DNA from 3 places in the Kitasatospora sp. NPDC058170 genome. Region 1 is predicted to be linked to each of the others. Evidence: riboswitches for the same ligand, from Rfam matches in the RefSeq annotation. Region 1 holds a riboswitch; each other region holds the start of a gene.
The links. Region 1 has a riboswitch for thiamine pyrophosphate ahead of thiO (glycine oxidase ThiO). Riboswitches for the same ligand answer to the same signal wherever they lie in the genome.
Positions count from the first base shown of each region.

Region 2: linked by a shared signal. The riboswitch ahead of ACFVVX_RS21390 (purine-cytosine permease family protein) and the one ahead of thiO (glycine oxidase ThiO) in region 1 are both predicted to bind thiamine pyrophosphate.
Region 3: linked by a shared signal. The riboswitch ahead of thiC (phosphomethylpyrimidine synthase ThiC) and the one ahead of thiO (glycine oxidase ThiO) in region 1 are both predicted to bind thiamine pyrophosphate.

Region 1 is NZ_JBHVUV010000001.1:496,990-500,257, forward strand. It holds gene thiS (sulfur carrier protein ThiS) at 1-30, opposite strand, end outside; gene thiO (glycine oxidase ThiO) at 27-1,184, opposite strand; TPP riboswitch at 1,187-1,299, opposite strand; gene ACFVVX_RS02275 (NAD(P)/FAD-dependent oxidoreductase) at 1,418-2,632, shown strand; gene ACFVVX_RS02280 (Rv2175c family DNA-binding protein) at 2,685-3,050, shown strand; gene thiE (thiamine phosphate synthase) at 3,050-3,268, shown strand, end outside.
Region 2 is NZ_JBHVUV010000018.1:145,662-148,929, reverse strand. It holds gene ACFVVX_RS21395 (S1C family serine protease) at 1-1,400, opposite strand, end outside; TPP riboswitch at 1,758-1,906, shown strand; gene ACFVVX_RS21390 (purine-cytosine permease family protein) at 1,899-3,268, shown strand, end outside.
Region 3 is NZ_JBHVUV010000002.1:286,706-289,973, forward strand. It holds gene thiC (phosphomethylpyrimidine synthase ThiC) at 21-1,874, opposite strand; TPP riboswitch at 1,870-2,004, opposite strand; gene ACFVVX_RS04225 (hypothetical protein) at 2,101-2,307, shown strand; gene ACFVVX_RS04230 (SPFH domain-containing protein) at 2,520-3,268, shown strand, end outside.

The sequences.
Region 1 (3,268 bases):
GCCGTTGACGGTGAGTTCGATCTCGCTCATGCGGGGACCTTCGTGGTGAAGCGGGTGGGGGAGAACGGTTCGGCGAGCTCGGGCGTCGTGCCGGTGGCCAGGTACTCGGCGACCAGGTCGCCCGTCACCGGGGTGAGCAGGACGCCGTTGCGGTAGTGCCCGGTGGCGGCGACCAGGCCGGGCAGTGCGGTCGGACCGAGCAGCGGCGCGTTGTCCGGCGAGCCCGGGCGCAGGCCGGCGCAGGTCTCCACCAGCGGCAGCTCGGTGATGCCGGGGACCAGCTCGTGGGCGTCGCGCAGCAGCTCGTACACCCCGCCGGCGGTGACGGTGGTGTCGTAGCCCTGCTCCTCGCTGGTCGCGCCGATCACCAGCTCGCCGTCCTCGCGCGGCACCAGGTAGAGGTGCTGGCCGCGCACCACCGCGCGGACGTTGCGGGAGAGGAACGGCCGGTAGGGCGCGGGGACGCGCAGCCGCAGGATCTGGCCCTTGACCGGGCGGATCGCGGGCAGCACGCCCTCGGGCAGACCGGGCAGCAGATGGCTGCGGGGGCCGGCGGCGAGCACGACCTGGTCGGCGGTGACGCTCTCGCCGGTGGACAGCCGGGCACCGACCGCCCGGTCGCCCGCGACCAGCAGCTCGACCGCCTCGGCACGCCGGACGACGACGCCCGCGGCCTCGCCGGCCAGCAGCAGAGCGGTGAGCAGCCGGCGGCCGTCCACCTGGTGGTCGTCGGTGACGTGCAGGCCGCCGCGGACCCCGGGGGCCAGCATGGGTTCGAGCTTGCGGGCCTCACGGCCGGTCAGCCAGTGCGAGTCCAGGCCGAGCCGCCGGTGGAAGGCGTGCAGCTCGCGGAGCTCCTCGCGGTCGTCGGAGTCGAGGGCGACGGCGATGGTGCCGCACCGGCGGTAACCGGTGTCCTCGCCGCCGCTCGCCTCGGTGAGCTCGGCCGCGAAGGCGGCGTACCGCTCGTTGGAGGCCATTCCGAGGCGCAGCAGCGGCTCCTCGCCGTACTGGAGTTCGGTGACCGGTGCGAGCATGCCCGCCGCGACCCGGGCGGCGCCGCCGCCGGGGTCCAGGTCGACCACGACGACCCGCAGCCCGCGCTGTGCCGCCCGCCAGGCGACGGCGAGGCCGATGACGCCCCCGCCGATCACCAGGACGTCGGCGTGGGTACCCGGTGCCAAGCGTGTCAAAGTCGCTCTCTCCCTTCGCCGGAATGACCCGGATCAGGTTCGGACGGTCGCGGGCCGTGCCAGCCCGCCTCTCAGCCCGGTTCGCCGGGCTCCCGTGATGGTGCCCCCACCTTAACTCCGGGGGTTGCCGCCGCCGAAGGCGCGTACGAGGGGTGGACAGCGCCCGCCCCGGGCCCGTCCGGGGGCCGCCCCGGGCGTCCGGGGCGGCTGGGTACAGTGACGGCGTGGGAGAGCTGAGCGGGACGGATCGGGTGGTCGTCGTCGGTGCCGGGCTGGCCGGGGCGCAGTGCGCGGCGGGGTTGCGGCGGGGCGGCTGGCAGGGGCGGATCGTCCTGGTCGGCGAGGAGCCGCACGCGCCGTACGACCGGCCGCCGCTCTCCAAGGAGGTGCTGCTCCGCAAGGCCGACGCCACCACGCTCGACATCGACCTCCCGCAGCTGGGCGTCGAGCTGCTCACCGGCCGCCGCGCCACCGGCCTCACCCCCGGCACGCCGCACACCCCCGGCATGCTGCACACCGACGACGGCGACCTGCCGTACGACGCCCTGGTGATCGCCACCGGGGCCGCCCCGCGGGCCCTGCCCGGCGCCGAGCGCGCCCATGTGCTGCACACCCTGGACGACGCGCTGGCCCTGCGCGCCCTGCTCCGGCCCGGCCTGCGCCTGGTGCTGGTCGGCGCGGGCTGGATCGGCGCCGAGGTGGCCACCGCCGCCCGGGCGGCCGGCTGCGAGGTCACCGTGGTCGAGGCGGGCCCGGCGCCCGTCCCCGCCGCACTGCCCGTCGAGATCGGCCGGGCGATGGCCGCCTGGTACGCCGAGGCCGGGGTCGCGCTGCGCTGCGGCGTCGGCGTCGCGGCCGTGGAGCCCGGCGCGGTCCTGCTGGCGGACGGCTCGCACCTGCCCGCCGACGAGGTGGTGGTCGGGATCGGCGCCCGCCCGGCGACCGGCTGGCTGGCCGGCTCCGGGGTCGCGCTGGACGCCGCCGGGGCCGTCCTGGTGGACGAGCGGCTGCGCACCGGCCTGCCCGGGGTCTTCGCGGCGGGGGACTGCGTCAGCTACCCCTCGGCGCGCTCCGGCGCCCGGCTGACCGTCCAGCACTGGGACCACGCGCTGCAGTCGGGAGAGGCGGCCGCCGCCTCCGTGCTCGGCGCGCACGCGCCGTACGACCCGGTGCCGTACTTCTGGTCGGAGCAGTTCGGCCGGATGGTGCAGTACGCCGGACGGCACGGCGAGGGCGACGAGCTCGTCCACCGCGGCTCCCCGCAGGACCCGACCTGGGCGGTGCTCTGGCTGCGCGACGGCGCGCTGCGGGCCCTGCTCACGGTGGACCGCCCGCGCGATCTGACCCAGGGGCGGCGGCTGATCGAGCGCGGCACGGCACTGGACGCGGCCCGGGCGGCGGACCCCGCCGTGCCCCTGAAGTCGGCCGTCGCGGGGTAGCGCGGACGGGCGTTTGGTGCGCGGCGGGCCGCGGAGGTGGCAGTCTGGTGGCGTGAGTGAGATCGAAAGCAAGATTGAATCCCTGGTCACCGAGTGGATGTACCTGCCCGACATCTCGGAGCAGTGGGGGGTGCGGGTCACCGAGGTGCGCGACCTGGTCAAGAGCGGCGGGCTGATCGCCGTCCGGCGCGGCCCGAACAGGTCGCTCCAGGTACCGGCCGCGTTCATCGACGGCACCGGGCTGGTCAAGCACCTGTCCGGCACCCTGACGGTGCTGCGCGACTGCGGGTACAACGACGTGGAGATCCTGGAGTGGCTCTTCACCGAGGACCCGTCGCTGCCCGGCAGCCCGATCCAGGCACTGCAGGAGAACCGCGGCACCGAGGTGAAGCGCCGCGCCCAGGCGATGCTGATCTGATGGCGGCGGACACCCTGCGCCGGCGGCTCGCCGACGCCCGGCTCTACCTGTGCACCGACGCCCGTCGCGAGCAGGGCGACCTCGCGCAGTTCCTCGACGCGGCGCTGGCCGGCGGGGTGGACATCGTCCAGCTGCGGGACAAGGGCCTGGAGGCCAAGCAGGAGCTCGCGGCGCTGGAGGTCTTCGCGGACGCCTGCCGCCGGCACGGCAAGCTGCTC
Region 2 (3,268 bases), on a different contig from region 1:
ATCGCCGAGTTGATGCCGACCACCGCGCCGCCGGAGTCGAGCAGCGGGCCGCCGGAGTTGCCCGGGTTGATCGACGCGTCGGTCTGCAGGGCGTTCATGTACGAGGACTGGGCGCCGGTCTCGTCGCCGGAGGCGACCGGGCGGTCCTTGGCGCTGATGATGCCGGTGGTGACGGTGGACTCCAGGCCGTACGGGGCACCGATGGCGATGGTGGCATCGCCGACGTTGACCTTGTCGGAGTCGGCCAGCGGGAGCGGGGTGAGCTTGCCCTTCGGCGTGTCGTCGAGCTTGACGACGGCGACGTCGTACCCCTCGGCGCGGCCCAGCACGGAGGCGCCGTAGGTGCTGCCGTCGGCGAACTTGACGGTCAGTTTGCCGCCGTTGGACGCGGGCGCGACCACGTGGTTGTTGGTCAGGATGTGGCCCTGGGTGTCGAAGACGAACCCGGTGCCGGTGCCGGACTCGCCGTTGCCCTGCGCCTTGATGGTGACGACGCTCGGCAGCGCCTTCTGCGCGATGCCCGCGACGGAGCCGGGGACGGGCTCGCTCTTCTGCGGGTTGTTGGCCTGGACGGTGGTGCTGCGGTGGTCGTCCGCGGCGCTGACGCTGCGGTCGTTGCGGTCCGCGACGGCGACGCCGACCGCGCCGCCGGCCACACCGGCGACCAGGGCGACAGCGGCGATCAGGGCGACCAGGCCGCCGCGCTTGCGGCTCGGGCCGCCGGGGCCGCCCGGGCCGGGCGCACCGGGGTACTCAGCCGGGTAGCCGAGCGGGCCGCCCGGGTAGCCGGGGCCGCCGGGCGTACCGGCGCCGGCCGCGCCGCCGGCCGTGGAGTCGTGCAGGCCCCAGCCGCCGAGCGGCTGGCCCGCGCCGAAGGGGTGCTGGGGGTGCGCCCCGGGCACTCCCGGGGCGGCCTGCGCTCCGGGGGCGGGCGGGGGGCCGTACGGGTCGTGCGGCGCGGCCGCGAGCGGGGCGGCGGGCGTCGCGTACGGGTTGGTCTCGTGCACCGCGTGCACCGCGGGCGCGACCGGTGCGACCGGCGCCGGGGCGACGGGCGCGGCCGGGGCCGGCGGCAGGACGGGCGGCGGCGCGTCGATGTACCCGGACCCGACCGGGGCCACCGGGGGCGCCTGGGTGACCGGGGCCTCGACCGGCTCCGGGGCACTGACCTTGCTGAACGCCAGCGTCGGCGTGAACCCGCCGGCGACGGGGGCCTCGGGAGCGGCCGCCGGGGCGGTCCCGGTCACCGGCTGGTCGGCCACGGGCGCCGCCCCGGGGGCGGGGGCGACGGACGCGGCCTGCTGCGCCGGACCGTCATGAGCAGGGCCCGCCACCCCCTGGCCGCCGGAGGGCTGCTCCCCCTGCGGCCCGGTGGACCCAACCTCGCGCTCGGTGCTCACGGACGACCTCCATAGCTGACAGGACCAAGAACCATAGTTTTTCGCACACCCGATTCGATTGCCGTAAGGACCCCTCTGAAGAACTCATAAGAATCCTTAGCCCGCCCCGACAGACCTGCCCGGCGAGCTGCCCGGCGACCTGCCCGGCAGACCGGCCCGGGGCACCGGTGAGGCCACCGGAACAGCCCCGCGGGCAGACCGACGAGCAGACCCACGAGCGGGCCCCGGACGGACCGGCGCACGCCCCCCGGCGCGCCGTTCACTCCGTCCACGACGGACACCCCTGACGTCCCGCGATGCGGACCGCAGGCCGTCTGGCCTTGGCGTTCACCGCCCCGCCGGTTAGCCTGTCGCTCCAAACTGACACGCGGGAGCTTGGACCGACCAGGCTGAGAGTGCGCTGGTCGACGGTACGTCACGGAATCCGTGGACGGATCGTCGAGGGGGCGCAGACCGCCGGAACCTGTCCGGGTAATGCCGGCGTAGGGAGTATCGGCCATGCCGCCTGCTTCGCCATCCTCTTCTTCGGGCGCGTCCGCGTCCAAGGATTTCCCCGAACCGTCCACGGCCGTTCACTCGGACGCCGACGGCCGCGCGCCCGGTTCCACGGCCGGCGCACCCGCCGCGACCTCGACCGCGGTGCTGGACCGGCCCGAGCAGGCCGGGGCCCGGGTCGAGGCCCCGCTGGTGCTGGACACCGAGCCGCCGCGCACGCTCCGCTTCCGGGACCACTTCGCGCTCTGGATGAACCTCGGCGTCAGCCTGATCGGCTTCACCACCGCCGCCACCGTGCTGGGCGCCCCGGGCAGCGAGCTGTCCCTGGCCGCCGCCGTGACCGCGATCGTGGTTGGCACGGTGGTCGGTACCGCGATGCTCGGCGTGGCCGCGCTGATCGGCGCCCGTACCGGCGCTCCCGCGATGGCCAACCTGCGCGGACTGTTCGGGACCCGCCTCTCGTACGTGCCGACGGTGCTGAACATCGTCCAGTGCATCGGCTGGGGCGTGTACGAGCTGCTGGTGATCGCGATGGGCGCGCAGACCGTCGCCCACACCGAGGGCTACCGCTGGCTCTTCGTCGTGCTGGCGGGCGCGGTGACCACCGCGCTGACCATCTGGCCGCTGGGCGCGATCGCCGTGCTGCGCCGCTTCGTGGCCGGAGCGGTGGCGGTCGCGATGGTGTACTTCACCGTCCAGCTGGGCCGCCAGGGCGTGCCCGACCCGGGCGCGGGCAACTGGCACGGCTTCCTGAAGGCCACCGACGCGATGATCGCCGTCTCGATCTCCTTCGTGCCGCTGGCCGCCGACTACACCCGGCACTCGCGCACCCCGCGCGCCGCGTTCTGGGGCAGCTTCTCCGGCTACACCGTCGCCCAGATCTGGTGCTACGTGCTCGGCCTCTTCGCGCTGCTGCAGTCCGGCGGCGACGCGACCCGGATCTTCGACTCCTTCCTGGGCGTCTGGGCCGGCTGGGCCTTCCTGCTGGTGCTGGTGCTGCGCGAGACCGACCAGTCCTTCGCCAACGTGTACTCGACGGCGATGTCGGTCCACAACCTGCTGCCGAAGGTGGACCGCCGGGTGCTGACCGGCGGCACCGGCCTGCTGATCACCGTGCTGGCACTGCAGATCACCGAGTTCACCGACTCGTACTACGCCTTCCTGGGCCTGATCGGCTCGGTGTTCGTGCCGATGTTCGCGGTGCTGGCGGTGGACTACTTCCTCGGCGCCGGCCGGCGCGGCTGGAACCTGGCCGACGACGCGCCGTCCCGCTGGATGATGCTGCTGCCGTGGGCGCTCGGCTTCGCGGTGTACCAGCTGATCGCGCCGACCGCGATCGCCGGCTGGTGGACGGACTTCTGGACCTCCGTCCA
Region 3 (3,268 bases), on a different contig from region 1:
GCGCGGTCTGCGGTGCGAGGTCAGTCGGCCAGCGGGAGGTAGACCCGGTTGCCCTGGGCGGCGAACTCCTCGGACTTGGCCTGCATGCCGGCCAGCGCCTCGGCGTCGAAGCCGGAGGCGACCGCGCTGGAGCCGTCGCCGTGCTCGTCGCGGATCTGCTGGGAGATCTTCATCGAGCAGAACTTCGGGCCGCACATCGAGCAGAAGTGGGCCGTCTTGGCGGGCTCCGCGGGGAGGGTCTCGTCGTGGAAGGAGCGCGCGGTCTCCGGGTCGAGGGCCAGGTTGAACTGGTCCTCCCAGCGGAACTCGAAGCGGGCGTCGGAGAGAGCGTCGTCCCACTCCTGGGCGCCGGGGTGGCCCTTGGCCAGGTCGGCGGCGTGCGCGGCGATCTTGTAGGTGATGACGCCGGTCTTCACGTCGTCCCGGTTGGGCAGCCCCAGGTGCTCCTTGGGCGTGACGTAGCAGAGCATCGCGGTGCCCCACCAGGCGATCATCGCGGCGCCGATGCCCGAGGTGATGTGGTCGTAGCCGGGGGCGACGTCCGTGGTGAGCGGGCCGAGCGTGTAGAACGGCGCCTCGTCGCAGATCTCCTTCTGGAGATCCATGTTCTCCTTGATCTTGTGCATCGGGACGTGACCCGGGCCCTCGATCATCACCTGGACGTCGCGCTCGCGGGCGATCCGGCCCAGCTCGCCCAGAGTCTGCAGCTCGGCGAACTGCGCCTCGTCGTTGGCGTCGGCGATGGAGCCGGGCCGCAGGCCGTCACCGAGCGAGAAGGTGACGTCGTAGGCGGCGAGGATGTCGCAGAGCTCCTCGAAGTTGGTGTAGAGGAAGTTCTCCTGGTGGTGCGCCAGGCACCAGGCGGCCATGATCGAGCCGCCCCGTGAGACGATGCCGGTCTTGCGGCGGGCGGTCAGCGGCACGTAGCGCAGCAGCACGCCGGCGTGGACGGTCATGTAGTCGACGCCCTGCTCGCACTGCTCGATGACGGTGTCGCGGTAGACCTCCCAGCTCAGGTCCTCGGCCCGGCCGTCGACCTTCTCCAGTGCCTGGTAGAGCGGCACGGTGCCGATCGGCACGGGGGAGTTGCGCAGGATCCACTCGCGGGTGGTGTGGATGTTGCGGCCGGTGGAGAGGTCCATGACGGTGTCGGCACCCCAGCGGGTGGCCCAGGTCATCTTCTCCACCTCCTCCTCGATCGAGGAGGTGACGGCGGAGTTGCCGATGTTGGCGTTGATCTTCACCAGGAAGTTGGTGCCGATGATGGCCGGCTCCACCTCGGGGTGGTTCACGTTGACCGGGATGACGGCCCGGCCGCGGGCCACCTCGGCGCGGACGAACTCCGGGGCCAGGCCCTCGCGCAGGGCCACGAACTCCATCTCCGGCGTCACGGTCCCGCGCTTGGCGTACGCGAGCTGGGTGACGGCCGCGCCGCCGCGCCCCCGCAGCGGGCGGCGCGGCCGGCCGGGGAAGACCGCGTCCAGGTTCCTCAGGTTCCCCCCGCGCGGCGAGGTGTGCTTGATCCCGTCGTCCTCGGGGCGGGCCTCGCGGCCGTCGTACTCCTCGACGTCGCCGCGCTGGCGGATCCAGGCGTCGCGCAGCGCGGGCAGGCCGCGCCGCACGTCGGGTTCGTACGCCGGGTCGGTGTAGGGCCCGGAGGTGTCGTACAGGGGGACGGTCCGGCCGTTGGTGAGCACGACCTCGCGGTACGGGACGGCGAGGTCGGGGCGGGACCCCTCGCGGTAGGCCTTGCGCCAGGCCGGGGTCGGGTAGCCGGTGGCGGTGCTGCTGGCATTGCTGCCGGCGGTGCTGTTGGCGGTGCTGCCGACGGCGGACGTCCGGGCAGACTGCGGCTGTCCTTCAAAAGCGGTCATCAGACCTACTACTCCCTACGCCGGCATTACCCGGTCAGGTTCCTGCGGTCGACGCAGCGGTTGGCACGTACACCGACGTGCCGTTCAGCGCCCTCTCAGCCCGGTGCTCCGAGCTCCCGTGTCCGCAGGCGGTGTTGCCTGCGCATGACGTCCAACACCGTAGCGAGCGGATCGCCGCTGGTCCAGACGGGTTCCAGCCAGTGGGAAGGGCTGACACACTGGCGGCATGGTGGGGGCTACCGGTCGGGTGACCGGAAGGATCGGTCCGGGTCTGGTCGGCGAGGTGCTGGTGCACGTCCGCGAGCGGCAGGGCACGGAGGCGTTCCTCGCGTACCCGGCCGTGCCCGGCGAGGTGCTGCCGCTCGGCACCCCGGTGGTCGTGGTGGAGTACCAGCCGCCGCGCACGGTCTACGTCGCCCACGCGCTGGGCTGACACCGTGTCCTGTCACCAGCCGTCCGCCACCCTCCTGCCGGTCTCCTGACGCAGCCTTGACGCGGTCTTGACGGTCCTGGAGCGAAGTCGGGACGAAAAGTCCTTCCCACTGATCCACAACAGGCGCAGAATCCTGCTGCCACCGCGTTCCGCGCCATCCTGCAACAGAGCGCAGCCACGGAACCGGTGTGCCCTGAAGGGGGAATTCGCCGATGCTGATCGGCATCGCGGGGGCGGTCGTCGCCTCCATCGTCATCCTGATCGTTCTCTTCAAACTCATGTGGCGGGTCGCCGAACCCAACGAGGCCCTGATCATCTCCGGCTCCCGGCACCGCGCCGAGGGGGTCGGCGAGGGCCTGGGCTTCCGGGTCGTCACCGGCCGGGGCACGCTCGTCACCCCGGGCGTGCAGGTGGTGCGCAAGCTCTCCCTCGACCTGAACGAGGCGGACCTGGACGTCGAGTGCGTGACGTCGCAGGGGATCCCGGTGCACGTCAAGGGAGTTGTGATCTTCAAGGTGGGCGACGACACCGTGTCGATCGCCAACGCGGCCCGCCGCTTCCTCGACCAGCAGCAGATGATGGGCCACCGGGTCCACAACGTCTTCGCCGGTCATCTGCGGTCCATCGTCGGCGGGTTGACGGTCGAGGACATGATCCGCGACCGCGAGCGGCTGACCGGGGAGACCCGTGCCGCGTCGGGCTCCGAGATGGAGAAGCTCGGCCTGATCATCGACTCGCTGCAGATCCAGGAGATCATCGACCCGACGGGGTACATCCAGAACCTCGCCGCCCCGCACGCCGCCGCCGTCATGCGCGACGCCCGCATCGCCCAGGCCGAGGCGGACCGCCAGGCCACCGAGGCCGAGCAGGAGGCCTTCGCCCGCAAGGCCGAGGCGACCCGCAACAGCGGTATCCAGCAGGCCGGTTACCAGGCCGAGCTGGAGACCGCGACCGCCCGCGC